DNA from 3 places in the Arthrobacter sp. 01N444 genome. Region 2 is predicted to be linked to each of the others. Evidence: predicted binding sites of a transcription regulator. Region 2 holds the regulator's gene; each other region holds the start of a gene.

Region 1 (9,905 bases), on a different contig from region 2:
ACCACGCGGACCCGCGGGGTCGATCAAACACACCCAAAAGGAAGGCGCCAGCATGCCCACCTACGACACCCCCACCCCCATCGACCTCGCCATCAAACTGCAGGTCGGCGCGATCGAAATCATCGCCACTGACCGTGACGACACGGTCGTGACCGTCTCGCCGACGAACCCCGCGAAGGCAGTCGACCGCCGGGGCGCGGAAGAGACCAAAATCGACGTCGACGGCCAGCGGCTCATCATCACCGGCCCCCGGCCCCGCATCAGCTGGATCGGCCCAACCGAGTCGGTCGATGTGAAGGTCGAGCTGCCTGCCGGGTCGCGGCTCACCGCCGAGATCGGGGTCGGCGGCGTGCGCGCTGTCGGACGCCTCGGCGCAACCCGGATCAAGAGTTCGATGGGCCGCGTTGATCTCGACTCCACCGGCGACCTGTGGCTGCGCGCCTCGCACGGCAACGCGACCCTCGGCACCGCCGAGGGCGGGATCGAGATCACGGCCGACCACGGTCAGATCCGGATCGGCAAAGTCACCGGCGACGCGATCCTCAAGGCGTCGCACGGCACCATCCTGATCGGGGAGTCCGGCGGCGACCTTGAAGCGAAGCTCTCCTACGGCGACCTCGAGATCTCGAAGGCACTCGGCTCTGTCGCGGCGAAGACCGCCTACGGCAGCATCCAGCTCGCAGAGGTCTCGAGTGGTTCCATCCAGGTCGAGAGCGGCTTCGGCCAGGTCACCATCGGCGTGCGGCCCGGCGTTCCCGCCTGGCTCGATCTGTCCTCGAAAGAGGGGCACGTCCGCAAGCAGCTGGACAGCGACCGCGCTCCGGACGCGTCCGAACAGACCGTCGCAGTGCGTGCACGCACCCAGCACGGCGACATCAGCATCCAGCGCGCTCAATGACTCCGGGCCACCAACAGAAGGGAACCAAGCACATGAACACGCCAGCAATCGACGTCCGCGGGCTGCGGAAGTCCTACGGTGCAAAGGCCGTGCTCGACGACGTCGACCTCACCGTGGACGCGGGCACAGTCACCGCGCTGCTCGGCCCGAACGGCGCCGGCAAGACGACGACCGTGCACATCCTGTCCACCCTGGTGCGGCCCGACGGCGGCACGGCACTGGTGAACGGATGCGACGTCGTGCGCGACCCTGACGGCGTCCGCGCCGCGATCGGCCTCACCGGCCAGTTCTCCGCGGTGGACAAGCTGCTCACCGGCGAGGAGAACCTGCTGCTGATGGCCCGGCTGCGCCATCTTGGAGCGAAGCGCTCGAGGGCCCGGGTGGTCGAGCTGCTTGAGCAGTTCGACCTCGTGGAGGCCGCCCGTAAGCCGCTCGCCACCTACTCGGGTGGGATGCAGCGCCGCCTCGACCTGGCCATGACCCTCGTCTCGGCGCCCAGCGTCATCTTCCTGGACGAGCCCACCACGGGCCTGGACCCGCGCAGCCGCCACACCATGTGGGACATTGTCCGCAGCCTGGTCGCGGACGGCACCACCGTGCTGCTCACCACCCAGTACCTGGACGAGGCGGACGAACTCGCGGACCGCATTGCGGTGCTCGACGGCGGCCGGCTCGTCGCCGAGGGGACGCCGGACGAGCTCAAGCGCCTGGTGCCCGGCGGACATATCCGGCTCCGGTTCGCTGACGCCGGGCGGCTCGACGCCGCCTCCCGCCTGCTCGGCGAGTGCGCCCGCGACGACGCCGGGCTCTCGCTCACGGTGCCGAGCGACGGCGGTGTCGGCGCGCTGCGCACCGTGCTGGACCGCCTCGACACGGCCAACCTGGAGGTCGACGACCTCAGCATCCACACCCCGGACCTCGATGACGTGTTTTTCGCGCTCACCGGCCGGGTCGAGACGAAGGGAACCGAATCATGACCACCATCGCCGCCAAGCGCCGGACGGCCCAGGGCACCCGCCAGCAAGCGCACGTCATTGCCGACTCGGTGACGATGCTGCGCCGCAACCTGCTGCACATGCTGCGCTATCCGGGCCTGTCGGTGTTCACCATCGTGGGGCCGGTAGTCCTGCTGCTGTTTTTCGTGTTCGTGTTCGGCGGCACGCTCGGGGCCGGCCTGCCCGGCGCGGATCCGGCCGGCGGGCGCGAGGCGTATGTCGCCTACGTCATGCCAGGCATCTTGCTGTTGACCATCGCCGGCAGCGCAGGCGGCATCGCGACGACCGTGTCGATGGACATGACCGAGGGCATCACCGCGCGGTTCCGGACGATGGCGATCTCGCGGGCCGCGGTGCTCGCCGGGCACGTGCTTGGCAACACCATCCAGGCGATTATCGCCGTCGTGCTTGTGCTCGGCGTCGGCCTCCTGATTGGCTTCCGCCCGGCCGCCGGGTTTGTCGAATGGATCTCCGCCGCAGGTCTGATCGTGCTCATCGCGTACGCGATCAGCTGGCTCGGGGTGGCCATGGGCATGCAGGCGAAGTCGGCCGAGACCGCCAGCAACCTGCCCCTCGTGCTGACCTTCCTGCCCTTCCTCAGCAGCGGCTTTGTGCCGACCGAGTCGATGCCGGAATGGCTGCAGTGGTTCGCGCAGTACCAGCCGTTCACGCCGTTCATCGAGGCCATCCGCGGGCTGCTGCTCGGTACCCCGCTCGGCTGGAGCCCGGTGCTGGCAATCGGGTGGTGCGTCGTGATTGTGGTCGCCGGGTACGCCTGGTCGATGGCGATCTACGAGCGCAAGTCGGTGCGCTGAGCCCGGGTGCACCCGGTTTCTGCGGGCGGTCGCGAGCGCATCGCGGCCGCCCGTCCTGTGCTTCAGCCGAAGTGGCGTTCGGCGTCAAGGCTGCCGCGCGGGTGAGTGCCGGCCGGACCGGCGTCGTCGCCGTCGCACTGGCGTTGCAAGGCTGGATCCCGCAAGTGTCGACGGCGCGGTGCCCGGGGAATCTGTCACGAGGGGTCAGCGCCAGCCGAGCTGCGGCGCCACATACTTCAGGATCGACTCGATGACGTGGGCGTTGTAGTCGACACCGAGCTGGTTCGGGACCGTGAGGAGCAGGGTGTCTGCCGCGGCGATCGCCTCGTCCTCGGCCAGCTTCGCGGCCAGCTCGTCCGGGGCACCGGCGTAGGAGCGGCCAAAGACCGCGCGCGTTTTCTCGTCGATGTTGCCCACCTGGTCGGAGCTGTGGCGGTCGCGGGCGAAGTATTGCCAGTCGCGCTCGTCCGTCAGCGCGAAGATGCTGCGGCTGACCGAGACGCGCGGCTCCCGCTCGTGCCCCGCCTCCTTCCAGGCCCGCCGGTAGAGCTCGATCTGCTCGGCCTGCTGGACGTGGAAGGGCTTGCCGCTCTCATCATCCTTGAGCGTGGAGCTCTGCAGGTTCATGCCGAGCTTCGCAGCCCAGATGGCCGTGGCGTTCGAGCCGGAGCCCCACCAGATGCGCTCGCGCAGCCCCCTCGAGTGCGGCTCCACGCGCAGCAGGCCCGGAGGGTTCGGGAACATCGGGCGGGGGTTCGGCGCCGCAAAGCCCTTGCCAGTGAGCACCTCGAGCAGACGCTCGGCGTGCCTGCGGCCCATGTCGGCGTCCGACTCGCCCTCGGCGGGGGCGAAGCCGAAGTAACGCCATCCGTCGATGACCTGCTCGGGTGAACCCCTGCTGATGCCCAGCTGCAGCCGGCCGCCCGCGATCAGGTCGGCCGCGCCAGCGTCTTCCGCCATGTAGAGCGGGTTCTCGTAGCGCATGTCGATCACGCCGGTGCCGATCTCGATGCGGCTTGTCCGGGCCCCGATCGCAGCGAGCAGCGGGAACGGGGAGGCGTATTGCTGCGCGAAGTGGTGGACCCGGAAGTAGGCGCCGTCCGCACCCAGCTCCTCGGCCGCGACCGCGAGGTCGATCGCCTGCAACAGCGCCTCCGACGCGGTGCGCGTGCCGGAATCCGGGTGGTCGGTCCAATGGCCGAAGGACAGGAATCCGATGTTCTTCACACCGGAAACGAACATGATGGCGGCGGTTCTTATTCCCACTGGATCGTGTCAGGTATTTCTGGCCCCCAGAAGGGCATTTGAAAATGACCTCATCCCGACAGGCGCCTGTGTGCGGTGTGGCCGTCAAGGACGAAGCGGATGAACGCCTCAATCTGGCCGGAGCCTGGCGCCCTTAGGCGGGACCGGGGGATCCGCCGGCCGAGTAGGGGGTCCGGAAGAGGGTGATTCCCCATTCCGGGTTGTGCAGCACGATTCCAGTCTCCCGCTGTGCAAACTGAAACGGAGCCTGAAGGTATCGTTTCATCCGCGCCTATTCCTGGTCCCACGGGAAGTTGCACGTGCCCAGGGAACTTTCCAGTGTCCCCACATCCGGCGTGATCGTTTCGCCGGCAATGCTGACCGTGACCGCATACGAAGCGCAGGGGATACGCACGGTCATCAACGTGCGGCCGCCAACGCTGCCGAACCGTATCGCGTAATCGCCGGAGCTCATTCCCGGATCACGGGGCACAGAAGCCGGCGTCATGGAACCGGATGTGAAGTACTGGCACTCCAGCGCTCCATTGCCTACGACTTTCTCTGCACGCTGTGGCCGGCATTCATCTAAACCGTGCCCGGGGGCAGGCGGAATCGGCGGAGCCGGGGCGAGGGTCATGCCTGGTGACAGTCCGGCGCCCGTCGATGGTGCGGCCGTGGCGGCGGGCGGTTTGGTGACGGTTTGCTCGCCTGCCGACGTGCTGAGTGGGGGAGTTGACGCGCAGGCCGCGGTTAGCGCGACGACGGCGAGGAATACTACGGACAGCAGTGTCGGCGTCGTGTGCATTCCATAACGAGCGGGTCCCCCGGGCGCGGCCATGATCCGAACCCTAGGGGTTCGGGGCTTGTCCTTGCAACAACCCCCAGGCTAGGGGACCGGGGCCGGTGAGCTCTGCTGCACGTGCTGGTCCAGGACGTCCCGGGCGGTGGTCCACGTCCGGCTCCCGTACCGGTCGTTGCTGACGTAGTTCAGGGTCGCGTCGCCGCTGAACATGCTGGCGAAGTACTGCATGCCCTGCCACGGCGGGAACGGCTTGTCAGAGGCCGGCATGAGGGCTTTGACGGCCCGGCTCATAGCAGTCAAGGAGCCGACGCTGCCCGCGTAGAGGAGCCCGAATTGCGTTCCGGTCAGGTCGGACATGGTGGCTGCCAGGGTCCTTGCCGTGACCTGGTCTCCGGCGATCTGAAGGACGCGGGGCGCCCGCTCGTCGAGGGCGGCGGCGGCGGTGTAGGAGGCAGTGTCATCCTTCGTGGTGAAGTCGAGCACCTGGTCGGCGTCGGACCAGAAGAGCACCCGACGCCGGGAGAACAGGATCATGGGAGCCTGCCCGGAGAGCATGTCGGTGAAGGCGCCATTGAGGATGGAAGTGGCCCGGATTTCGGTGGCATCCAGCCGCTGTGCAAAGTCTCGGCGGAACTGCAAGTTCCGGTTGCTTCGGGGGCGGATTCCGCGGTAATCGATGGAGTAATCGGAAGGGATGAAACGCGGTACGCCCACCGCGGCCGCCGCCTCCAGCAAGCGCGATTGGGCGTCGAGAATTGCGCTGTCCACGCCGTTGATCGCGGAGACTACGCAGTCAACATCCGCGCAGGCCCTTCGGAGGGCCACCGGATCGTCGTAGCCCGCCTGGATCACTTCGACGCCTTGGGCGCGGAGCAGCGCAATGCGCTCCGTGCTGGTCCCAGGCCGTGTCAGGACCCGAACGGTGGCCCCCAGGGCGACCAAATTCTGCAGGATACGCCCGCCGAGATCGCCGGTGGCGCCGGCCAGAAGGACAGTGCCCGGAGTGGGAGTCGTCGGGATCATGGTTCGCACCTCAAGTGTCGGGCGGAAAGGGATGGTGGGCTAAAGACTACCAACGGCAGGGCAGCTGCGATTCCCGCGTGTGACTCAATACATCCCGGGCCGGACTCATCAGCGGAACCGTTGCACGTCGGGTCGCGGGCCTGACCTAACTCCAGCGGTGGGATTCCAGCGCACGAAACAGGGGAGCGCGGCCGCTTTTCAGATGGTCAACGGGGCGGGACCCGCCGAGTTCCCGGCAGGGTGTAACCATCCAGACCGTGAAGTAGTTGTGCGGAACCTTCAGTTCTATGGCGCGCTGGAAGAGGTCGACGACGGTCGGGTGGAGGTGGCCGCCGGCGACGAATTGGAATCCCGGGCAGAACGTGCCGTCGTCGATGAAGACGCGGACGAGCTGCTGCATTACCGGGTCGGGGTCGTCCATCAGTTCGGCGAGTCGGCGGCGGACCTGTTCCAGGGCGGGCAGCGTGAATTCTGCCCTGATCCTCGCCCAGGTCTGGTCGTTGATCGGCTGACTTTTCAGTGACACCGTTGCCTAGCCGCCGTCGCTGATGTCTTCCAGGAGCCACTGGACGGAGCGCGGATTCCGGCGCAGCGTGAACGTGCGCAGCGCTGAATTCGACCCCAGCCGGGCCTCGACGCGCCAGTATTCGATACCGGCCGGGTTGGCGCCGCCAGCGGCGGCCGTGCATCGGGTGCCCCGCCCGGCGTCACCGCTGATCCAGTGCCGGGATTCGGTGGCCGGATCGACAAGCCAGATCCGTCCGTCGTGCCGGATGGCAAGGGGCTTGCCTGCCGGGTCGAGCCGGACTTGAAGGTCAAGGGCTCGTGTGGGGTTTTCGGTGCTGAGGGTCATGGGGTGGTCTTTCGTGGTGCGGTGCTGCGGGGGCGTGGTGGCGTTAGGCGGCTTTGACGAGGGGGAGTTCGTCCCAATGGGTGGTGTAGCGGGGGGAGAGCATGCCCCGTTTCATGGTCCAGTCCGGCCCGCCCCGTATGCCGGCGTGGCCGAGGCCGATGGAGCCGCGCCCGTATCGGCGGGTCACATCTTCCAGGAGGGTTCCGATGTGGCGTTCCTCGTGCGGATTCTGGAACAGGGCCAGCGGTGCCTGGTTGCCGGTGGGCCGCAGGTCGGTGACCATGATGCCGGCCCGGGCGTATTTGATGCCTTCCTGGATGTGGGGCAGGAGGGCGTGGGCGGCCCGGGTGAGCAGGACGGGATCGGCGGTGGGCATCGGCAGCGGCACGCACACCGAGGGGTAGGAGGTGTCGTTCGGGTTGAAGTGCGAGGTGCCGGCGAAGGCGGTGAGGACCTTGGCCTGGAGGCTGTATTTGGCCAGCCGTGCCGATGCCTGCTGGCCGTAGACGGACAGGACCTGCCGCATGCCGGCGGCGGTGGTGATGGGGGTGGCGAAGGAGCGCGAGAAGATGAGCTGGTCCCGGCCGATCCGTTCTTCCTCCATCGGGATGCACGGCGTGCCCTGCAGCTCCAGGACGGTGCGCATCATGACCACGGAGAAGCGGTCCCGGATCATCACCGGGTCGGCCCGGGACAGGTCAAGGATGCACTGAAGCCCTAAGGCGTTGAGGCGTTTGGTCAGGCGCGTCGCGACGCCCCAGATTTCGATCACAGACAGCCGGCCCATCAGCGCTTCCCTGGTGGCGGCGGGCACGGAGTCCCAGTGGCAGACCCCGTCGAAGGCCGGGTTGTGCTTTGCCCATTTGTTGGCCAGTTTCGCGAGGGTCTTGGTCCCGGCGATCCCGACGCAGACCGGAACCCCCACGTTGCGCCGCACGGCTGCCTTCATGGTCTGGCCCAGGACCAGCAGGTCCTCCGGCGCGCCTTTGACGCCCAGGAAGGCCTCGTCGATGCTGTAAACCTCCAACCAAGCGCTGTAGCGGCCCAGCAGTTCCATCACCCGGGCGCTGATGTCCCCGTAAAGCTCGTAGTTGCTCGAGAGGGCAACAAGTCCCCACTCCTTCGCCCGCGGGGCGAGTTTGAACCATGGTTCACCGAGGCCGATGCCGAGAGCCTTGGCTTCCGGGGACCGGGTGACGGCGCACCCGTCGTTGTTGGACAGTACGACGACGGGCCGGCCTTCGAGGGACGGGTCGAATGCCCGCTCGGCCGAGGCGTAGAAGCAGTTCACATCCACGTGCGCGATCTGCGGCATCCGCCGCATCGGGGAGGGCTTAGACATGGTGTGCCTCAAACATGGTGCAGGCAGCGGGTCGCGACGCCCCAGATGACCAGATCCGACACGGACGGAACGCGGATGTCCGGGTAGGACGGATTCTCCGCCTGCAGCACGACGCCGGCGGCCGTGATCCGCAGCCGCTTGATGGTCAATTCTCCGTCCAGGACGGCTATGACTACGGACCCGTCCTTGGGTTCCAGGGCCCGGTTGACGATCAGTTCATCCCCGTCGCTGATGCCGGCGCGTTCCATCGAGTCTCCGGAGACCCGCACGACGTACGTGCTGGTGATGTCCTTGATCAGATGCTCGTTCAGGTCAATCCGCCCATCAAAGTAGTCCTGCGCCGGCGATGGATACCCGGCCGCGACGGGGACCGGAGAGATCAGCACCGACAGCAACGACATGCCCGCGTCTATCACGCGGGGACCGACAACAACGCCCACAACACACCCTTATTCGAATATATGTTCGATACATTCAGTGTAGCCGGATGGGCCGACAAAAGTTGGACTCTGCCCATATCCCTCGGCTGCGTGGGCAGCGCGGTTTCTCCTCAACATCGCAACACCTGACTGAAGGGGTGCTGTATATGGGACGCTCGGCGCGTCGTCTGCGGAAGGTGGGGCCCGCGGGCTTGGTTGAGCGTAGGCGCTGTTATCGGCGTTTGGGCAGCCAAATTCTGACAGTTGAGCCGTGATTCCCTTAGAACAACGGCCAGGGCACCGCCGACATCTCACCGCTCGGAGCCGGAAACCGCCCGGCCAAGCGCAACCGTGCGCAGCGCGCGGCGAGCGATGCGATTTCTTCGGCGCTGAGCAAGTCCGCCAGGTTTCGGCCCAGCCCACCGCGCAGTCCTTCGCTGACACGATCGATGCCGTCGCGTTCCTCGGCGGTCAGAGCGTCTCCCAGCCATCCCCACAGCACCGTGCGCAGCTTGTGGTCACGGTGAAAGGTGAGCCCATGGTCCACGCCGTGCCGGTGTCCGTCCGTCATGGCAAGAATGTGGTCGCCTTTGCGGTCGGCGTTGTTGACGACCATGTCGAACACCGCCATGCGTCTGAGCGCCGGCGAGTCTTCGTGCACGAGGGCGACCATCCTTCCGTTCTCATCCCGTCCCTCGAGAACGTGTTTCCAGCCCGTCTCCGGAACCTGGTCCGTCGCGACCAGGTTCACGGCGCTTTGGGCGGGGTCTTGCTCCTGCCAGAGCTGCACCATTCCTTCGCCCATCGGACCATCGCGCAGCCAGGTGTGCGGCACGACGTCCCAGCCTAAGACCTGCGAGACCAGGTAGGCCGCCACCTCCCGGTGAGCCAGGGTGCCGTGGGGAAAATCCCACAGCGGACTTTCGCCTGCTATCGGCTTATAGACGACCACCATGTCGCCGATGCTGCCCAGAAATGTAGCGTTTGAAGCCGTCGTGATGCGGCCGGTGAGCGTCAGCTCGGCGGTCGCTAGGTCCGGCGCTGGCATCAGACCTCGGGAAGGGTGCAGATGTGCCCGTCGGCGTCTATGGGGTAACCGCAGAGCGAGCACGTCGGACGCCCGGCGCCCACGATCTCACGGGTGCGCTTGGCGAATGCGCGGGCGGTGCCAACCGGCATTCGCACCAGCAGCATCTCGGGCTCGTTAGCGCCGTCCTCATCAAGCGGTTCCTCGTTGTCATCAGCATCGACATCGGCGATGGGGTAGGCCTCTATTACGACCTGGGCCGTGGTTGGGTCCCAACCTAAGCTCATGGCGCCGGTGCGAAACTGCTCCTGAACGGCCTCGAGCTGGTCATTGTCGACAAGTTCAATGGGAGTGCTCGCGGGAACGCTGAAGGGGTTGCCCTCGACGGTGATGAGCTGGTCGAGAATTTCGTCGATCTTCTCCGCGAGCAGAGCCGACTGCTGCTTCTCCAGGGCAATACTCACGATCTGCGACCCTGCGCGCACC
Region 2 (9,905 bases):
GCTGACGCGGGTGGGAGAGAACTCCGCTTGCAAACTAAAGCCAACTCTACAGAAAGACACCCGTTCAACGCACGTATGCGTCGCCGGGCGCCAACTTCAGTGACAAGCACTGCCAGTCAGAACACTGCATTCTATAAAAGCTTGAGAATAACGACATTTAGTCGGTCTGTGACAAGCTTACCAGCATGAGCACTTCAGATAGTAATTCCCACGTCTTCGAGCCCGCGGCAGCCCAGGCGGACGTCTCGCAGCAGATCCGCGACATCTCGGAAGTCCCCTCCATCGAGGTCATCACCACGGCCGCCGTGCACCTGATGAGCGCCGCCGCGGTAAAGCTCGGCCTCGCCGCCGAGGAAAATGCCCAGGACCTCAAGGACCTGGACGAGGCCCGCAAGCTGATCACCGCCCTCGCCGGTCTGGTGACCGCAGCGGCGCCCGAAATCGGCTCACAGCACGCTGGACCGTTGCGCGACGGACTCCGTTCGCTTCAGCTGGCCTTCCGCGAAGAATCGATCATCCCGGACGCGCCGGGCAAGGGCCCGGGCGAGAAGTACACCGGCCCCGTCAACTAAGCACCCGTCAGCCAGGACAACGCCGGCGGGCGGACCACCCAGGTCCGCCCGCCGGCGTCGTTATTTTCCGTCCGCAGGATTTGCCGTTCACAAAGCCCGGGCGCGTGCCCGGAGTGGCGCAATGGCGGCAGGCCCGCGTTCAGACGCGGGCCAGGCGGCTGCGCCGGACCTGTTGCAGGGCCAGTCCCACCAGGCAGAGGGCCACGCCCGCCAACCCCACTGAGACGAAGCCGGCCGACGGGCCGATGAGGTCAATGAACAGCCCGGCAAGCGGCGCGCCCAGGGCCACTCCGCCGGTGAGCGATGACCCGTACCAGCCCATCGCCTCGCCACGCCGGCTTTCATCCACCAGTTCGGCCACCTTTTCCGAGGCCGCGGACAACACCGGCGCGCACAGCAGACCCGGCAGCAACGCGAGCAGGCTGAGCGTCCAGACGTCGGTCGCGAAGGCCATCGGGACCGTCAGCGCTGACATCCCCAGCAACAGGAGGATCGGGGAAACGGCCCGGTGCATGGCACCGTAGAGGACGCCGCCCACCACCGAGGCCGCGCACCAGAAGAGGAACACGATGCCGATTTCGGCCTGGTGGCCGCCGGTCTGGAGCGCCGCGACGATGCCGACGTCGGTGCCGCTGAGGACCATGCCGGCACCGGCGCCGACGGCAAACACGGCGGCTACGGCGGCGGTGAACCAGCTGAAGTTGTGGATGACCCTGTGGCGCAGGCCGGATCCCCGCCGGCGGCGCTCCTCGGCGGCGGCCGCCAGGGGTGCCAGTTCGGCTGCTGCCTCCTGCAGGTGGGCCGGCGCGGCGGCGACCACTGCGGCTTCCGCGCACTCCAGCTCCTGCGCCTCAAGCCCGGCGTCCGGGGAAGCACTCCGGGTGGGCGGGTTGAACCACATGAGGAAGAGCCCGGAGACGGATGTGGCCACTCCCACGACTGTCAGGCCCAGGACGGACTGGCCGCTGGTGGCGACGACGGCTCCGACGGCCGGGCCGATCATGAAGACCAGCTCGGTGGCGATGGCGTCGAGCGCAAAGGCAGTCCGGCGCTGTTCCCCGGGGGCCAGAACGCCCAGCGACTGCCGCACCACGCTGAAGATGGGCAGAGTCAGCAGGCCCCCGATGAAGACCAGGGGCAACAGGGCCTCGTAGGACACGTGCGGCACGATCGACCAGATCACGGCCTCGGAGACCACAGACGGAATCAGCGCCTTTCGCAGCCCCACGGTGTCGACCCGGCGTCCGCGCCAGGGCGCGCCGACGGCGATACCGATCGTCATCACGGCGGCGGCCGCTCCGGCGGCGGCGTAGCCCTGGCCGAGGGTCAGGACGATGTGCAGGGTCAGCAGGACGCCGGCCGCCGAGTGCGGTATGCGGGCGATCATGCCGACCAGCAGGAGGCGCCTGATGGGCCGGATGGCCAGCAGCTGACGGTAAAGCGCGAAATTCACGGACTATATCCTTCTGGTACTGCCCACGGCAGCACCGGGAGGTCCCCCCGTTGGGCCGTCAGCTATGGTGCTGCACGCTGCAGCTTGACCTCGATCGAATCAACCCGCTCGGCAAAGATTTCATTCCGGGCCCAGGCGTTATTGAGGCCGGCGACGATCGACTGCACGCCGGCGGCGTCGAGACCGTCTTCAAGGTAGAGGACCACACGGAGTTCCGGGCCGGCTCCCCCACCGGGGAGCCGCCTGCCATCGGCCGTGGCCGAGGCAACTCCACCCCCCGGATGAATTTCAACACGGCGGACCGCCGGAAAGCCAACCGCGCCTTCCCCGAGTGCACCCGCGAGATCGGGGTCGGCGTATGACGGCGTCCATGGCTGCTGCTGGGCGAGGGCCCAGACTGCCGGCCGGCGGACCACGAACGTCACTTCCGAGCCGGGATCGAGCACGAGCAGCTCCGCCCCTTCCGCGACCGCTGACAAGGCGGCCCGGGCCGCGTACACGGCGACCGGCCTGGCCTCCGGGTGCCACGCCGTCAGTGACGCTGCCGAGGTGAACACCGGCATGGCCGTCCGTCCGTCCGGCGCCTTGAGCGTCACCAGGGCCATGTCGGCCTGCTTGTCCGAGTGCAGCGGATCCCCGTTGGGCCCGGCCGCGGCCTCGCCCTCTTCGGCGAGCTGGGCGAGGATTGGCACGAACACCCGGGCGGTGGCCAGCGCGGCCACCACGGCCGCCTCGTCGCCAGTGCCCGCGGCGAGGTCGGACAAGGCCGCCAGATAGCCGGCGTCGGCGGTGCCGTCGTCGTCGTCGAAATTATGGATCTTGGCGTCATTGCCGGACAGGCTGCGCCCAGCCCAGGGTTGGCCGGCGGAGTCAGTGGCCCCGCCGGCGCCGGCAAGGGCCGCCGCGATATGCCCGGGCAGATGCCGGATGGGACCGGCCCCGGTCCCTGCCTCCACTGTCTCGTGGGGGTTATTGGGGTCGTGGGTGTCGTGGGAGTGCGTCATGGGCGCCTTCGCCGCTAGCGGCGGCCGGCGACGTCGAGGGCCTCGGGCAGGGTGAAGTTGCCGTTGTAGAGGGCCTTGCCGACGATGGCGCCTTCGACGCCGAGCGGCACCAGGGAGCGCAGGACCTTGAGATCCTCGAGGCTGGAAATGCCGCCGGAGGCGACCACCGGCTTGCCCGTTTTCTCGACCATCTGGCGCAGGAGTTCGACGTTGGGGCCCTGGAGCGTGCCGTCCTTGGTCACATCGGTCACGACGTACCGGGCGCAGCCGGCGTCCTCGAGGCGGCCGAGCACGTCCCAGAGGTCCCCGCCTTCCTTGGTCCAGCCCCGGCCGGCGAGGGTGGTGCCGCGGACATCCAGGCCGACGGCAATCTTGTCGCCGAAGCGCTCGATCACCCGGGCCGTCCATTCCGGGTTTTCCAGTGCCGCCGTGCCCAGGTTGACGCGTGCGACGCCGAGGTCGAGGGCCTTCTCAAGGGATTCGTCGTCGCGAAGGCCGCCGGAGAGCTCCACCTTGATATCGAGCCGGCCGACGACCTCGCGCAGGAGCTCGGCGTTGGAGCCGCGCCCGAACGCGGCGTCCAGGTCGACCAGATGCACCCACTCAGCCCCCTGCTGCTGCCAGTTGAGGGCGGCCTCCAGCGGGGTGCCGTAGCTCGTCTCGCTGCCGGCTTCGCCCTGTACGAGCCGGACGGCCTGTCCGTTGACGACGTCGACGGCGGGCAGGAGCTCGAGTACGGGCAGCGGGGTTTCGGTGGTCATCGTGGAGTCCTCAGCTTGGGGATGGGGGTGGGGAGGGGCGGTCAGGACGCCGGCAGGGTCAGGAGGTAGGCGGCCAGCAGTGACATGCCGGCGAGGATGTAGAAAACGATCTGCACCCAGAGCGGACTTTTCTGCTGGCGGAAGGAGATCCCGCCGCCAACCAGCAGGCCGGCCACGCCCATGAGCACCAGGGACCACATCTAGGCGGTCCCTTCCGGGGCTGCGGTACGGTCCGGGGCTGCGGGGCGCAGGCTTTGGACCCAGTTGCGCAGCAGCCGGGCGCCGGCGTCGCCGGACTTCTCCGGGTGGAACTGGGTGGCACACAGCGGGCCGTTTTCCACGGCCGCGATGAACGGGGCACCGTGGTCGGACCAGGTCACCAGCGGCGCAGCCATCCGCGGCTGGATGACGTCGAAGTCCCACTTCTGGACACCGTAGGAGTGCACGAAGTAGAAGCGCTCGTCCTCAACCCCGGCGAAGAGCCTGGACCCTTCGGGGACGGCGACGGTGTTCCAGCCCATGTGGGGCACGACGTCGGCAGGCAACAGTTCCACCTTGCCGGGCCACTCCCCCATGCCCTCGGCTTCGGTGCCGTGTTCGACGCCGGCCTCGAACAGCACTTGGAGCCCGACGCAGATGGCCAGCACGGGGCGGCCTCCGGCGACACGGCGGCCGATCATGCGGATGGCGTCAACGGCCTTGAGTTCGCGCATGACGGTTTCGAAGGCGCCGACACCGGGGACGACGAGGCCGTCGGCATTGAGGACATCCTCAGGCTTGGAGCTGAGGATGACTTCGGCGCCGGCCCGCTCCAGCGCGCGGACGGCGGACCGGACATTCCCGGAGCCGTAGTCCAGCACCGTAACTGTGGGCTTTCCCTGCGGGGAGACCGGCTTGGCCGCGGCGGCGGGGTCGATGATGGCCCCGTCGCGGAGCACCGGGCCGGTCACAAAGCACCCTTTGTCGACGGGATGCCCTCGACGCGGGGATCCGGCTCGACGGCTGCGCGCAGGGCACGGGCAAAGGCCTTGAACTGGGCCTCGACGATGTGGTGGGGGTCACGCCCGGCAGTGACGTTCATGTGCAGGCAGATCCCGGCGTGAAGGGTGATCGCCTCGAAGACGTGGCGGGTCAGGGAGCCCGTAAAGTGGCCGCCGATCAGGTGGTATTCCTGGCCTGCCGGCTCGCCGGCGTGGACCAGGTAGGGACGGCCGGAGACGTCCACGACAGCTTGCGCGAGGGCCTCATCGAGGGGAACGGTCGCCTCGCCAAAGCGGCGGATCCCGGCTTTGTTGCCCAGAGCGGTCCGCAGAACCTCGCCGAAAGTGATGGCCACGTCCTCGACAGTGTGGTGGACATCGATGTGGGTGTCGCCGGTGGCCTTGACGGTCATGTCGATCAAGGAGTGCTTGCTGAGGGCCGTCAGCATGTGGTCGTAGAACGGGACCGACGTGCTGATGTCTGAAACGCCGGTGCCGTCCAGGTTGATCTCGACCAGGACCGAGGACTCGCTGGTGGTCCGTTCCATGCGTGCGGTCCGGCCCTCGGCGGCGGTGGATCCGGTGGTGCTCATGTAGATGTGTCCTTTGGAAGAAGGCAGGGTGTTGGGCAATCTGGCGGGGACGATTGGGCTCCCCACCAAGTCTAGGCCTGCGGCTTTGCGGAGCCGGCCAGGATGAGTTCAAGTGCCTCCAGGAAGGCTGTGGTTTCTGTCTCAGTGCCGGCGGTGACGCGCAGGTGCCCCGGAATACCGACGTCGCGGATGAGGACACCGGCGTCCAGCATGCGCTGCCAAACCTCATGGGGGTTCTCGAGGCCGCCGAAGAACACGTAGTTGGAATCAGACGCGGCCGGGGTCAAGCCCAACCGCGTCAGTTCCGACACGATCCGGTCGCGCTGGCGCTTGATGTCCTCGACGTCCGCCATGAGCGCCTCCCGGTGGCGCAGGGCAGCCAGGGCCGCAGCCTGGGTGATGGCGGAGAGGTGGTACGGGAGACGCACCAGGCGCAGGGCATCCGCGACCTCCGGGGCCGCGGCCATGTAGCCGAGCCGCGCACCCGCGAGGGCGAAGGCCTTGCTCATGGTGCGCGAGACGATGAGCCGCTCCCGGCCAGGCAGCAGGGTGAGGGCACTGGGCGTGCCGTCGTGGGCGAACTCGTGATAGGCCTCGTCAACGATCACGATGGTCTGGCTGGCCTCGCCGGCCTCATAAACGGCCTCGACCACATCAAGGCCCAGCCCCGTGCCGGTCGGGTTGTTCGGGGAACAGAGGAAGACAATGTTGGGCTGAAGCTCGCGGACTTGCTGTGCCGCCGATTCCGCGCTGAGCCCATAGTCGGACGCGCGGACCCCGACGACGTACTCCGTATCCGTGCCGGAGGCCAGCAGCGGGTACATCGAATACGTGGGAGGGAACCCGAGGGCCGTCCGGCCAGGGCCTCCGAAGGCCTGGAGGATTTGCTGAAGGACTTCGTTGGAACCATTCGCGGCCCAGATGTTCTCCGCGTCCAGCCCATGGCCAAGGTATTCGGCGAGGGCTTCGCGCAATTCGGTGAATTCGCGGTCCGGATAGCGGTTCAGCCCGGCAGCGGCGGCGCTCACGGCTTCGGTAATCGCGGCGCGGACATCGGCCGGGACCCCATGGGTGTTCTCGTTGACGTTGAGCAGGATGGGGACGTCCAGCTGCGGCGCGCCATACGGACGCAGGCCACGCAGATTGGTTCGGAGGGGCAGTCGGTTGAGGCGCTCAAGCTGGTCAGTCACGTGACCAGTTTAAGTGGTAGCGGGACGGGCGCTGAAACTGTGACGCCCGCGACGGCACCCGGGGGTGGCTACTTGGACGGAACAAACAGTTGCTGGCCCGGCATCACACGCGCGGCGTCCAGATTGTTCAACTGCACGATATCGGCCACAACATCGCGGGGATCGCGCTCCGGGGCCACCGACCCGGCAATGGCCCAGAGGGACTCCCCCGGTTGGACTGTGACGGATACGGTCGGCGTCACCGAGAGCTGGTCTGCGGAATCTGCCGCTTTCGCGGGAGCGTTGAGGAATCCGCTGAAGGACAGGATGAACGCCGCCAGCAGAATCAGGGGGACGCCGAAAAAGACGAAGCGTCCGCGCCGGGTGAGCCGAAGCGGCGGCTGCTTGGTCCGGCCGCCGGAAACCGCGGCGGCGGCTCCTTGCTGCGCCCGCGACGGCGCGGAGCCGCGGCGCCTGGCGTTGAGCGGGTACACGTTGCCGTGACTGGAACCACTTTGGGCGAGGCCGCCTTGTCCGATGCTGCCGTGTCCGATGCTGCGGCGATCCGCTGCGCCACCCGGACCAACACCACGGTGGCGGGTCGTGACGCCCTGAATGTTAGTGCCGTCAAACGCGCTTGAAACTGACATGAACTGAGCCCTCCTGGACCATAAGTTGCCGCCCGGCGTACTCACGTACTCGCCGCCAACCGGCCGAACCTTCGAACATAGAACCGAACATTGCCTGCGAACCCAGATCGTCGGAATCGAACACATATTCGAATCTTGCTAGTTCTGTTTTAGCACTTACTAACGAACGATGTCGAGACTCGCTAGAACAAATGTTTGAAAAAGGTCTGCGGCTGGCCTATTTTTGAGGGACAGGACAACCACTTTCGAACTCCCACTTTCGAACTACCAGTGGGAATTCATTCGTAGTTGATCAGCAGGGTCTGACATTTCAGGCCGGAAGTTCCCGGTGACAGCAGCCACGGCAGCCGGGCGGAACGGAAAGGCGTTGGCGAACATGGCAGCACAAGCCACCGGCGGCAGGGCCACCCCACGGAGCCCGCAGCCCGCCCGGGCCCCCAAGAGCCTCACCGTCCGGCAAAAGAAAATCCTGGAGACCATCCAGCGGTCCGTCACGGACAAGGGCTACCCGCCGTCCATGCGCGAAATCGGAGACACCGTCGGTCTCGCCAGCCTGTCGAGCGTGACCCACCAGCTCTCCCAACTGGAAAAGCTTGGCTACCTGCGGCGTGATCCGAAGCGGCCCCGGGCCATGGAAGTGCTCATGCCGCTGACCCTGGACGAGGGGGCCACACCGATATCTGGTATCGAGAAGTCCAGCCCCTTGCGGGCCGTCGGCGGCCTGTCGGTAACCGAGCTCGCCAGCGCCACTGACACGGCAATGGTGCCGTTCGTCGGACGCATCGCCGCCGGCGGGCCGATCCTCGCGGACCAGGTGGTGGAGGACGTCATGCCGCTGCCCCGCCAACTCGTGGGCCATGGCGAACTCTTCATGCTCAAGGTGGCCGGCGACTCGATGATCGACGCCGCCATCTGCGACGGCGACTGGGTGGTTGTCCGCCGCCAGGGTGATGCCGTGAACGGCGATATCGTCGCCGCCCTGCTGGACGACGAAGCCACGGTCAAGACCTTCCGCCAGCGGGACGGCCACACGTGGCTGTTGCCGCAAAACACCCAGTACGAGCCCATCCTGGGCGACCACGCCGTCATCATGGGCAAGGTCGTATCGGTACTGCGCTCCCTCTAAACTGCGCTCGCTCTAAACTGCGCTCCCCTTAGCCATGCGGGGCATGCTGCCAGTTCGGAGCGGCCACCCCGCGGCGGATTTCCGGCGCAGGGTGACGGCCCCGGTTTGGGACTTAAGCTTTCGCGGAGTCTTTCGCCAGGCGCTTCAGGGCTGCCATGGCAATCGATGAATCGGTGGTGGGCCAGAACGGCGGCAGCGCGGCGCGCAGGAAGCCGCCGTAACGCTCCGTGGAGAGCCGCGAATCCAGCACTGCCACCACGCCCTTATCCGAGGTCGAGCGGATCAGCCGTCCGGCGCCCTGCGCGAGGCGGATGGCGGCGTGCGTGGCCGAGACGGCCATGAAGCCATTGCCGCCGGCCTGGGCCACGGCCCGCGAACGTGCCGTCATCAGCGGGTCGTCCGGCCGCGGGAAGGGAATCCGGTCGATGACCACCAGCCGGCAGGACACGCCAGGGACGTCGACGCCCTGCCAGAGGGACATGGTTCCGAACAAACACGTGTCAGGTTCGTCGGCAAACTGCCGCACGAGCGCCGTCATGGTCGACTCCCCCTGGCACAGGATGCTGAGGCCCACCCGGGGCCGCATGGCCTCGGCTGCTTCCTCTGCGGCGCGCCGCGAGGAGAACAGGCACAGGGCGCCTCCGCCGGAGGCGCGGATCAGCTTCTCGAGTTCGTCCAGGGCCTCGGGGGACGTTCCGCGGCCGGGTTTGGGCAGGTGCCGGGCTACGTAGAGGATGCCCTGCTTCGGGTAGTCGAACGGGGAGCCGACGTCGACGCCGGTCCAGCTCGGGGCGCCGTTGCCAACCAGGCCCAGGCCGCCGGCGGCGGGTTCGAAGGCAGCGCCAATGGCCAGTGTGGCCGAGGTCAGGATGACGGTGTGGTCCGCGAACAGGCCCTCGCGCAAGCGCCCTGCGACGCTCAGCGGGGCAACATTGATCAACGCCGGCGCGCTCTCGTCCGGCTGGGAGTAGCCCTGCGCCGGGTCGAAGCTGCTGTTGCGGGAGAACCACACGACTTCGCGGTTTTCGCGCGCGGCCAGGAGGCGTTCACAGAGCTCCAGGATGACCATGAGGCGCGAGCGGGCCAGCTGCCGTCCGCCGTCCGCCGACACGGAGCTGTCCCCCTTGGAATCGGAAAGGGCGGCGCGGCAGGCGTCGCGCAGCTGGTCGATGCAGTCCAGCTGCTCGCTGTTCAGGCCGTTGGGCATCAGCCCGCTGGGGACGCCATCGATGGCGAGCTCCAGGTGGGCGGCGGCATTGTTCAGCGCATCCACGGTGATGCCCGTGTGCTTCCGGGCCCCGGACGCGGCGGCGTGCACCATCGCCACGGAGAGCTGGCCCGAGACCGCGCCCGTGACGCGGTCCTGAAGTTCGTGTGCTTCATCCACCACGACGACGTCGTACTCGGGCAGCACCGCCAGGCCTTCGAAGGCACTGACGGCGAGCATGGCGTGGTTGGTGACCACGACGTCGGCATCGGCGGCGTTCTGCCGTGCCAGCTCGCTGAAGCATTCGGCCGCGAGCGGGCATTTTTGCGCGCCGAGGCACTCCATGGAGGTGACCGAGACCTGGCGCCAGGCCCGGTCCGTGACGCCCGG
Region 3 (9,905 bases), on a different contig from region 2:
CAGCTGGGTTCCCGGTTGCCCCCGACGCTGGCCGGACTGCGCGAGCTCCACGAGCCGCGCGAAATCGTCGATGAACTTCCCCAAAATTTCATCCATGGGCTGACCCTACCAGCGCCGCCAATCGGTGTGGCGCTCATGCTCTCCAGCAAGCGTCAGCCGGTGGTTGCGCTGACCGCGATGGTGCCGCCCTGGGGGTCCCTGATCACGGCGCTGCGATATCCCGGCGTGTCCATGGGCGCCATCAAGATGCTGCCACCCAGTGTTACGGCCTGCCGGGCAATGGCGTCCGCGTCGCGGACGGCGAAATTGACGCTCCAATGCGGCGGGACCGCGACGCCGTCCGTGGCTGCCACCACCGCCACTACCCGGCCGGAGCGGAGCCACCGCGAGAAGGGGGCGTCCGGGACGGGTTCGAGTTCCCAGTCGAACATTGCACCGTAGAACGCCTGGGCCCGCCCGACATCTGTGGTGTGCAGCGAGCTCATGGCCCAGGAATTCGGCTCATTGGCCAGCTGGGCGCCGTCGTTCCCTCCTGCCCGCCGCAGGCAGAACGGGATGCCGGTGGCATCGGCGAGCATAGCAATACGGTCATCCGGGCCGGCACCAAACGGCGCCAGGCGCTTGCCCCCCGCCCGCTCGGCACGAGCCAAGGCTTCCCCGACGTTGACGACACGCACGTGGGTGATCCACCCCGGCGGCGATTGCGGCGGCGCCTGTCCGATTCCGGCAACCAGTTGACCGCGGAGGCGGGCGGCGTAGTAGAAGCCGTCGAGCCCGGGCGGCATCGGAATGGGGTCGTCGAAAGTCCACCCGAAGAGCGGACCGTAGAAGTCCTTGGCCGCCTGGGGGTCGGGCTGCCAGGTGTCGACCCAGCACGGAGCGCCGACTGAGGAGGTATCCCGCGCTGTCATTGAAACCCTTTCTCCGGGGCCAGTTACGCCGCGAACATTGTTTCCCAAGACCGCGGAGTGGATCAAGACCCAACTGCGATTCCGGCGAGGCAAACTGCCGAATCCTCCATGACCGAGGGGAAAATACCGTCGCTCGGGAAACCTGGCACCTGTGCGGTAGGCTCGCCAACATATTTCTGGCCAATTGGGGGAACCATGAATAAAGGAATGAAAACTGGAATTGCAGCCGTGGCGCTCACGCCACTTCTCGCGCTGGGGCTGTCCGCCGCATTCGGAGCATCGAAATCCGGTCCTGCTGGCACGGCAGTTGATGCCTCGGATCATCCCGAGTGCTACAACGAGGCCAGGCTGAACGATCCGAATGACTTCTGCTACCGAACGATGGGACCGTGGAACAGCACCCGGTCCTCGGACGAGGAAGTCCGGAGCATGATGTCCGTTGAGCGAATGGTGAGGGCCGGCAAGACCGTTCAAGAGATCCAGCGTTACTACCCGGAATACGCCCCGTCCACGAAATGACGGCCAGCGCATCGGCCGGTTGACCTCATCCGCATCCCACATCTTTCCGGACTGTAGAGACGGTGAGCCGCGGATTACGGGGATGCCGGCCCAAAAAGCCGCAGGTTAATTGTTACTCTCTTTTCCTTTTGTGCGGCAAATGCAATTGATATTCTGATTTTGGTCATGCAGAGGCTGCTAACTTCGTTGCGGGAGTTCCTATCTCATGGCCATCAAAGTCGTTGTCGCCGGCAGTGCCGTCGCCCCGTTCACGGCGTTCGCCTTGAGATCGGACACGACATCCGGCCGGCCCGGTTCCTTGCGCGCCCCCGCTTTGCTGTGTGAGCTGGCCGGGGCGCGATTACGCCGCCGGCACGCGGAACCAGAGCCGGAACCCGGGCTTCCCTAGACCAGCGCGGATGCGGCCCTGTGAAAACCAATCGGGGGTGGCCGCATCCGCGCTCACCCGCACCCATGGTGCAATGCGGGTCTTCTGGTTTAGAACCTTGACACGGGCGGCCGGTGCCGTCAGGTGCGCGCAGCGAGGATCTGCTCGCGCAGAATATCCGCGTGGCCGCAGTGCTGGGCGAGTTCCCTGAGCATGTGCAGGTAGACCCACCGCAGCGGCAGCGGGCCGCGCCGGTTGCCTCTGACAAGGTCGTCAAGGCCGAGCGAAGCGGCCCGACGCCGTGAGTCCCCGCAGGCCTGGAGGTAGGCGGCCTGGAGGCCCGCGATGGTGTCGTCGTCCGCCAGGATGAACGATTCGTCGGGGGTGGCCGGAATGCCGATCACCGCCCGGGGCCGGCACGTGATGGCCTCGTCAAACCAGACCTTCTCCACGAAGGCGGCGTGCTTGACCAGCCCCAGAAGGGTGGTCCGCGACGGCACCAGCGAGGCCCGGGCCTCCTCTTCGGTGAGCCCGTCCAGGCAGGCGTGCAGGTCCGCACGATGCTCGTCGAGGAATGCATCGAACTGGGTACGCAGGTCCGCGGCCAGTGTTGCCGGATCCATGCTGGGGTGAGAGCTCATGGCCCCACATCCTATGGCGGAAAAGCCCGGTCCGGAAGCAGTGGACCGGGCCTTTCCGCGGACGCGGTCAGTGGCCGCGGGCGATCCATTCCTCAAGGTGCGGCGCTTCGGTGCCGATCGTTGTGGGTTCCCCGTGGCCGGTCCGGACCGTCGTGTCGGCCGGGAGCGGCAGGAGCCGGGTCCGGATGGACTCGATGATGGTCGGGAAATCGCTGAAGGATCGGCCCGTCGCCCCGGGGCCACCCTGGAACAGCGTGTCCCCGCTGAACACTGTTTTTTCGCTAAGCACGGTGCCTTCGCTTTCGAGAAGGAAGCACACGGACCCGGGCGAGTGGCCGGGGGTGTGCCGTGCCACGAGTCTTGCCCCTGCGACGTCGAACGTGTCGCCGTCGGCAATGGCGTGGTCCGGCTCGGTGCCGGGGAACACCCGCTCCCACAGCATCCAGTCGTCCCGGTGCAGGTACACCGGCGCGTTCACGAGAGTCCGGACCTCGCCCACGGCGCTGATGTGGTCATCGTGGCCGTGCGTGAGCAGGATTGCGGTGACCTTCCGGCCCGAGACGGCCGCGGCCACGGCAGCGGGATCGTGGGCCGGGTCGATGATGACGCATTCGGCGTCGTCCCCGAGGATCCAGACGTTGTTCTCAACATCCCAGGTGCCGCCGTCGAGGGAAAACGTCCCGGAGGTGACCAGCCGGTCGATCCGGATGCTCACATGGCCGGCGTTCACAGCTCCACCACCGAGCGCAGCACAGCGCCGGCATGCATCTTCGTGAAGGCCTCCTCGATCTGGTCGATCGTGATCCGCTCCGTCACGAAGGCGTCCAGGTCCAGCTTGCCCTGCCGGTAGAGGCTGATGAGTGTGGGGAAGTCGCGCGAAGGCAGGCAGTCGCCGTACCAGGAGGACTTCAGGGAGCCGCCGCGCCCGAACACATCCAGCAGCGGCAGTTCCAGGGTCATCTCGGGGCTCGGCACACCCACCAGGACCACCGTGCCGGCGAGGTCCCGGGCGTAGAAGGCCTGCTTGTATGTTTCCGGGCGGCCGACGGCGTCGATCACCACATCGGCGCCGAAACCACCGGTCAGTTCGCGGATTGCTTCGACGGGGTCGACGGCGGAGGAGTCCACCGTGTGGGTGGCGCCGAGGTCCTTGGCGCGCTGGAGCTTTTTGGCGTCGATGTCGACGGCGATCACGGTGGTGGCGCCGGCGAGCGCCGCGCCGGCGACGGCCGCCGTGCCGACTCCGCCGCAGCCGATCACGGCGACCGAATCGCCGCGCTGGACGTTTCCGGTGTTGATCGCCGCGCCGATGCCTGCCATGACGCCGCAGCCGAGCAGGCCGACGGCGGCGGGATCGGCGTCGTCGTCCACCTTGGTGCACTGGCCGGCCGCTACGAGGGTCTTTTCGGCGAAGGCACCGATGCCCAGCGCGGCCGTCAGCTCGGTGCCGTCCTCCAGCGTCATTTTCTGGGTGGCGTTGTGGGTATTGAAGCAGTACTGCGGCTGGCCCCGGCGGCAGGCCCGGCACTCGCCGCAGACGGCCCGCCAGTTCAGCACCACGCGGTCCCCGGGGGCGACCTCGGTGACGTCCGGTCCCACGGCACTGACAACGCCGGTGGCCTCGTGGCCGAGCAGGAAGGGGAAGTCGTCGTTGATGGCGCCCTGCTTGTAGTGCAGATCGGTGTGGCAGACACCGCAGGTGAGGATGTCCACGAGGGCCTCGCCGGGGCCCGGGTCCGGCACCAGGATCGTCTCCAGGGTGACGTCGGCATTCTTGGAACGGACTACTGCGGCTTTGACTTTATGGACCATGAAACAAGCTCCTCTGTTCTGGAACGCGGATTGCTGGCACAACTTACTGGTTACTGGCACAACGGGCGGCGGCGCGGCCCTTGGGAGGCCGCGCCGTCGTGGTTTGGTGGTGTCCTGGGATGCAGGAAGGGCCTAGGCGGCGAGCCGGCTCTTGACCTCAGCTGCGGAGGGGTTGGTGGCGGCGGTGCCGTCGGGGAACAGCACGGTGGGGACGGTGCGGTTGCCTCCGTTGAGCTGCTCGACGAGATCGGCCGTGCCTTCGACTTCCTCGATGTTGATCTCGGTGTACCCGATGCCCTGTGCGTCCAGCTGCTTCTTCAGCCGGTTGCAGTAGCCGCACCACGTGGTCGAAAACATAGTGATGGTGCCGGATTCGGGGGTGAAGTCCACGAAGTTCTCCTCAAGTAAGTGGATGGGGCCGGCGTATCGGGCCGGGCGCCCACTGAAGTCGTACGTCACTGCCAACAACCGTACCCTGCAGCCCGCTATTCCCGCAGAGAGCGCTGCCCCCTTCGCCGTCCGACGCGAACTCGCGGTAAAGATGCGAAATCGCCGGAAAGTTCCGGCGACTTCGCACGTTTCCGGCGACCTCGGCGGGCTCAGGCGGCAGCCCGGATGACACGGGATGGGTGCGGTGGCATGCTGATGCCATGTGCGGACGCTACGTGATGGCCCGGGCCGTCGGAGACCTGCTGGCCGAATTCGATGCCGGGCTGGAGGATGAGATCGCGATTCCGCCGTCGTGGAACGTGGCCCCGACGGCTGATGTGCCGATCCTGCTCGAACGGCTTGTGGAGGGAGAACCGGTCCGCCAACTGCACATTGCGCGCTGGGGCCTGGTGCCGTCCTGGGCCAAGGACCCGGGCATCGGGTCCAAGATGATCAATGCCCGCAGCGAGACCGTGCTGGAGAAGCCCGCCTTCCGGAAAGCGACCCGCGCCCGTCGCTGCGCCGTCCCGGCGGATGGCTACTACGAGTGGAAGGGCGAGGGCCGCACCAAGCAGCCCTACTACGTCCATCCCAAGGACGGACGCCCCATTGTCTTCGCGGGACTCTATGAATGGTGGCGGGACCCGTCCAAGGCAGAGGGTGACCCGGAGCGCTGGATGCTCTCGACCTCGATCATGACCACCGACTCGCCGCCGGAGGGCTACGCCGGGGGAATGCTGGCCGAGCTGACCGCGCTGCATGACAGGGTTCCGCTGCCCATGAACCGGGAGACCATGCAGACATGGCTGGACCCGCAGGCCGATGATGCGGCCGGGCTCGTGGATCTGGTCCGGGCCGGCGCGCACGACGTCGCGGAAGGCTGGACGATCGACGCCGTCGGCACCGCCGTCGGGAACGTCAGGAATGACTCACCGGAACTCATCCAGCCGGTGGGGAGCCTGTTCTAGCGGTACGCCGGCCTGTCTGGCGGCTGCCCGGCGGCTGCCAAGGCACGGGGCGGCACTGGTTACCTGAGTCAGAGCGTTACTTTGCCGCCGCCGTTGACCGACCAGTCGGGGTTGAAGGCGACCTCCCAGCGGTAGCCGTCGGGATCGGCGAAGTAGCCGGTGTAGCCGCCCCAGGGCTGGGTCTTCGGTGCCGCAACGATGCGGGCCCCCGCGGTCCCGGCTTCGGCCATCACCCGGTCGACGTCCGCCGTGCCGGCCAGGTTGTGGCTGAGCGTGATGCACGCAATGCCGGCAGGGGCATCGGTGGCCGCCTCGGTCTGCATTTGGCCCGCGTCCCAGAGCGAGAGGATGAGGCCGTGGTTGACCTGGATGAAGAGCACCTGCCCGGGGACTTCCCGGTGGACCGGCCATCCGAGGCCATCGACGTAGAAGCGGCGTGAGGCGTCAACACTGCGGACACCTAGCGATATGAAGTCGACTCGTGGCTGCATCTTTCGATACTGTCATGCACATGCCCACAAATCACGCAGACGACAAGGCCGCCCAGGCCGACCGCGAACAGCTCGCCGCCGTGCGGGTGGCTGTTGACGAGGTGGACGAGCAGATCGTGTCCTTGATCGGGCGCCGGGAACGGCTGATCCGGATCGCCGGGACCCTCAAGGCGGACAGCGCCGAGGTCCGTGCGCCCGGGCGTGTGGAGCGGGTCATCGAACACGTCCGCGCCACGGCGGAAAAGAAGGACATCGACGTCGAACTTGTCGAGAAGACCTACCGGGCGATGATCGATGCCTTCATCACGCTCGAGCTGGAAGTGTACAAGTCCAGCTCCTAGAAGTTGTCTAGAGGGCTTCTTCGACAGGCACGTTGGCCTGGTAGTCCCGGCCGTCACAATCGCTGAAGGCCGTCATGAGATGGCCCTTGGGCAGGCCAAGCACAGTCGTAAGCGGGAAATGGCCGGTAATGGTGTTGCCCGAGTGTTCGACCCCCTTGAGGTCGAAATTTTCCTCGGTGCCGTCGTGGCTGAAGCAGTAGAAGGACACGGCTTCGCCGTTCATGAACTCGATCCCCATCCTGCGCTGGTGGGAATAGTCCGGGGTGGCTGCCAAGAGCCCCACCACGTAGGCGCCCTGGCCGGGGATGTTTCCGTCTATATCAAAAGTCGCCACCAAGGTTGGATCCTTGGCGGCGATGCTTACGTGCTTCAGGAGTGCGTTATGGGAGCTCATGGCTCAATCCTGCTACCTGTACCTGCGTGAGTCCACCCCCCGATCTGGGTTTTGTCGCCTCTCCGTCGTAGACTGATTTTATTCGAAGATATGTTCGAATAAATCCATGCGGCCTGGAACTCCGGGCGCCGGATGCGGAATGGACGTAGGAAGTCGAAGCGGGGACTGGGCCGGCTCCAGCCCGGACTGGGTCGGGAGGCAACGTGGGTATTTTCAGCGAGTCCGTGGATGTCGTCTGCACGCCCTCGGGCCAGCCCCTGCGCCTCGACTGGGCCGGCCGGCGCTACACGGTCTGCGCGGACCCCGTCCGCTGGTACGAACGCCGCCAATGGTGGGCCGAGGAACGCCGGGCGCCACTCGGAAGCGGGCCAGGCCTGGTGGACCATGAGATCTGGCGGGTCCAGGTGCGTGCGGCCGGGGATCACGCCGCGGATTCCACCCTCACCCTTGACCTGACCCGGCATGTCGGCAGCGGCCGGTGGCGGCTCCTGAAGATCCACGACGCCCTGCAGCCCCTCCGGAAGCCCGAATCAGCATGAGTTTCACCCATCTGCACGTCTCCACCGCGTTCAGCGCCCACTATGGCGTCTCCTGGCCGGAGGAACTTGCCGCCGCGGCTGCCGCTGACGGCGCCACCGCGCTGGCCTGCACGGACCGCGACGGCCTGTACGGAACCGTCAAGCACCTGAAGGCGTGCATGGCAGCCGGGCTGGATGCAATCGTCGGGGTGGACCTTGCAGTCTTTGACGACGACGGCGACCACCGCACCCAGCTCGGGGGACGCGTCGTCGTGCTGGCGCACGGACACAACAACGGTGCCGGCTACCGGGCGCTGTGCCGGCTGATCTCCGACGCCCATGCCCGCACCACGGGCAAGGCCGGGGGAATAGTGCCGGTGGCCGTCACCCGGGCGGAACTGGCCTCCCGCACCCTGCACCCGGAAACCCTGAAGCCGGTCCTGACAGTGCTGATCGGCCCGGACTCCGACGTCGGCCGGGCCATGGGCGGCCGGCGCTACCTGCGGCCCCGCACCCTGTTCAAACGATGGCTGGACGCCATGCCCCCCGGAACGTTGGCGGCAGAGGTTGTGTCCCAGCTCAGCCCGCCCGGGGAACCGCTGAGCACCGCCCACGCGGTGCGCATGCTCAAACTCGCCGCAGAACACGGGGTGCCCGCCGTGCTGAGCAACGCTGTGCGGTACGTGGCTGAGGACGGCGCGGCCACCGCCGATGTGCTGGACTCGGCTCGGACACTGAAATCCCTCCCCGAGCTCTCGGCCGCCCCGCTGCTGCAGCCCAACGGGCAGGGCTGGCTCAAATCGGCGGCCCGGATGCTGCAGCTGGGCAAGGAGATCATCCACGCCGCCGGCTACGGCACGGCGGACTTCAAGCGGCTCCTGGCCCAGACCGAGGCGCTCGCGGACCGCTGCCGCATGGATCCGGAAGCCGACATGGGCTGGAAACAGCCCGTGGTCCCGGAGGCATCCGTGATCGGGATCGACGGCGACGCGCTCGCCGAACTGACCCTGCGGTGTGAGGCCGGCATCGGCCGCCGCTTCCCGGGCATTTCCGGGCAGCGGGAACAGCAGCTGAGGGCCAGGCTGGAGCATGAGCTCCGGATCATCGACTCGCTGGGCTTCGCCTCGTACTTCCTGACCGTCGCAGAGGTCTCCCGGATGATCCTGGCCCTGGGCGTCCGGGCGGCCGCGCGCGGTTCGGGCGCCTCCAGCCTGGTCAACTACCTGATCGACATCAGCCAGGTGAACCCGCTCCAGCACGACCTCATCTTTGAACGCTTCCTCTCCCGCGACCGCGCCACGCTGCCGGACATAGACATCGACGTCGAAAGCGCCGAACGGCACAACGTCTACCGGAAGATCTTTGAGCGCTTCGGCGCCGAACGCGTCACGCTGATGAGCATGCAGAACGGGTACCGCGCTCGCGGTGCCGTGCGCGATGCCGGCCTGGCCCTGGGCATGGACGACGGCGAGGTCGGGGAAATCGCCAAGCAGCTGTGGCGGTTCTCGGCCCGGCACTTCCGCGAAGCCCTCGTGGAGAAACCCGAGCTGAAGGAATTCGCGGACCGGGTGGAGCAGCGAGGCTTCTCCGAGAACCAGCAGCTGGACCTGCTGGTGGACCTCACGGAGCGGCTGGACCGGCTGCCCCGCCACATCTCCATGCACCCGTGCGGCGTCATCCTCGGCGATGCCACCCTGCTGGACCGCACCCCCGTCCAGCCCAGCGGCCTGGGCCTGCCCATGAGCCAGTTCGACAAGCACGACATGGACCCCATGGGCATGCTCAAACTCGATGTCTTGGGCGTCCGGATGCAGAGCGCCATGGCCTTCGCCGTCCGGGAAGTGATCCGGCTCCACCCGTCCAAGGCCGAGGTGGTGGCCGCCGGCGCGCATCCGGCCGGGCCGGACGGGACGGGGCCGGATTACATCTCAGGGGACGGGCACATCGACCTCAACGCCGTCCCGCTCGACGACGAGCCAACCTTTGAACTGATCCGCAGCACCCACACCCTGGGCTGCTTCCAGATCGAGTCCCCTGGCCAGCGCGAACTGATCGGCAAGTTGGCCCCCCGGGAGTTCAACGACCTCATTATCGACATTTCCCTGTTCCGCCCAGGCCCGATGAAATCCGACATGGTCCGGCCCTTCCTGGAGCACCGGCACGGATTCGCCCCCGAGGTCTACCCGCACCCGGACCTCAAACCTGTCCTTCAGGAAACCCACGGGGTCACGGTCTTCCACGAACAAATCCTCAAGACCTTCGACGTCATGACCGGGTGCGGGCTGGCGAGGGCCGACGAGTTCCGCCGTGCGCTGGGCAACGACGTGTTGGAAGCCAGGGTGGAGGAGTTTTTCCGGAAGGAGGCGCGGGCCCGGAACTACAGTCCCGAGGTGGTGGACAAGGTCTGGGGCACGCTGAAGGCCTTTGGCAGCTTCGGGTTCTGCAAGGCCCACGGAGCCGCCTTCGCCGTGCCCACCTACCAGTCGGCCTGGCTGAAGGCACACCACCCGGAGG

What was found. Region 2 encodes LexA, which represses DNA repair genes until DNA is damaged. Its sites were predicted from a motif close to TCGAACANNTGTTCGA; they were not measured.
Region 1: AC1DKN_RS06805 (LexA family protein) is a predicted target of LexA. The motif match lies at 8,427-8,442, and genes of this name have one in related genera.
Region 3: AC1DKN_RS14115 (DUF6504 family protein) is a predicted target of LexA. The motif match lies at 6,956-6,971, and genes of this name have one in related genera.

The regions. Positions count from the first base shown of each region.
Region 1 covers NZ_JBFTRB010000004.1:108,465-118,369, reverse strand. The annotation lists gene AC1DKN_RS06850 (DUF4097 family beta strand repeat-containing protein) at 53-898, shown strand; gene AC1DKN_RS06845 (ATP-binding cassette domain-containing protein) at 931-1,875, shown strand; gene AC1DKN_RS06840 (ABC transporter permease) at 1,872-2,708, shown strand; gene AC1DKN_RS06835 (LLM class flavin-dependent oxidoreductase) at 2,913-3,935, opposite strand; gene AC1DKN_RS06830 (hypothetical protein) at 4,246-4,428, opposite strand; gene AC1DKN_RS06825 (NmrA family NAD(P)-binding protein) at 4,840-5,778, opposite strand; gene AC1DKN_RS06820 (hypothetical protein) at 5,924-6,304, opposite strand; gene AC1DKN_RS06815 (hypothetical protein) at 6,311-6,631, opposite strand; gene AC1DKN_RS06810 (Y-family DNA polymerase) at 6,675-7,973, opposite strand; gene AC1DKN_RS06805 (LexA family protein) at 7,982-8,413, opposite strand; gene AC1DKN_RS06800 (SCO1664 family protein) at 8,673-9,440, opposite strand; gene AC1DKN_RS06795 (DUF3090 domain-containing protein) at 9,440-9,905, opposite strand, start outside.
Region 2 covers NZ_JBFTRB010000018.1:46,588-56,492, forward strand. The annotation lists gene AC1DKN_RS17310 (DUF1844 domain-containing protein) at 186-572, shown strand; gene AC1DKN_RS17315 (MFS transporter) at 712-2,025, opposite strand; gene AC1DKN_RS17320 (SseB family protein) at 2,088-3,029, opposite strand; gene priA (bifunctional 1-(5-phosphoribosyl)-5-((5-phosphoribosylamino)methylideneamino)imidazole-4-carboxamide isomerase/phosphoribosylanthranilate isomerase PriA) at 3,044-3,790, opposite strand; gene AC1DKN_RS17330 (hypothetical protein) at 3,832-3,990, opposite strand; gene hisH (imidazole glycerol phosphate synthase subunit HisH) at 3,991-4,740, opposite strand; gene hisB (imidazoleglycerol-phosphate dehydratase HisB) at 4,737-5,363, opposite strand; gene AC1DKN_RS17345 (histidinol-phosphate transaminase) at 5,435-6,553, opposite strand; gene AC1DKN_RS17350 (LysM peptidoglycan-binding domain-containing protein) at 6,622-7,026, opposite strand; gene lexA (transcriptional repressor LexA) at 7,559-8,308, shown strand; gene AC1DKN_RS17360 (ATP-dependent DNA helicase) at 8,421-9,905, opposite strand, start outside.
Region 3 covers NZ_JBFTRB010000012.1:33,325-43,229, reverse strand. The annotation lists gene AC1DKN_RS14170 (AAA family ATPase) at 1-96, opposite strand, end outside; gene AC1DKN_RS14165 (VOC family protein) at 153-911, opposite strand; gene AC1DKN_RS14160 (hypothetical protein) at 1,119-1,430, shown strand; gene AC1DKN_RS14155 (DinB family protein) at 1,938-2,438, opposite strand; gene AC1DKN_RS14150 (MBL fold metallo-hydrolase) at 2,506-3,168, opposite strand; gene AC1DKN_RS14145 (S-(hydroxymethyl)mycothiol dehydrogenase) at 3,165-4,250, opposite strand; gene AC1DKN_RS14140 (mycoredoxin) at 4,383-4,640, opposite strand; gene AC1DKN_RS14135 (SOS response-associated peptidase) at 4,901-5,647, shown strand; gene AC1DKN_RS14130 (VOC family protein) at 5,716-6,138, opposite strand; gene AC1DKN_RS14125 (chorismate mutase) at 6,153-6,479, shown strand; gene AC1DKN_RS14120 (hypothetical protein) at 6,487-6,873, opposite strand; gene AC1DKN_RS14115 (DUF6504 family protein) at 7,077-7,412, shown strand; gene AC1DKN_RS14110 (DNA polymerase III subunit alpha) at 7,409-9,905, shown strand, end outside.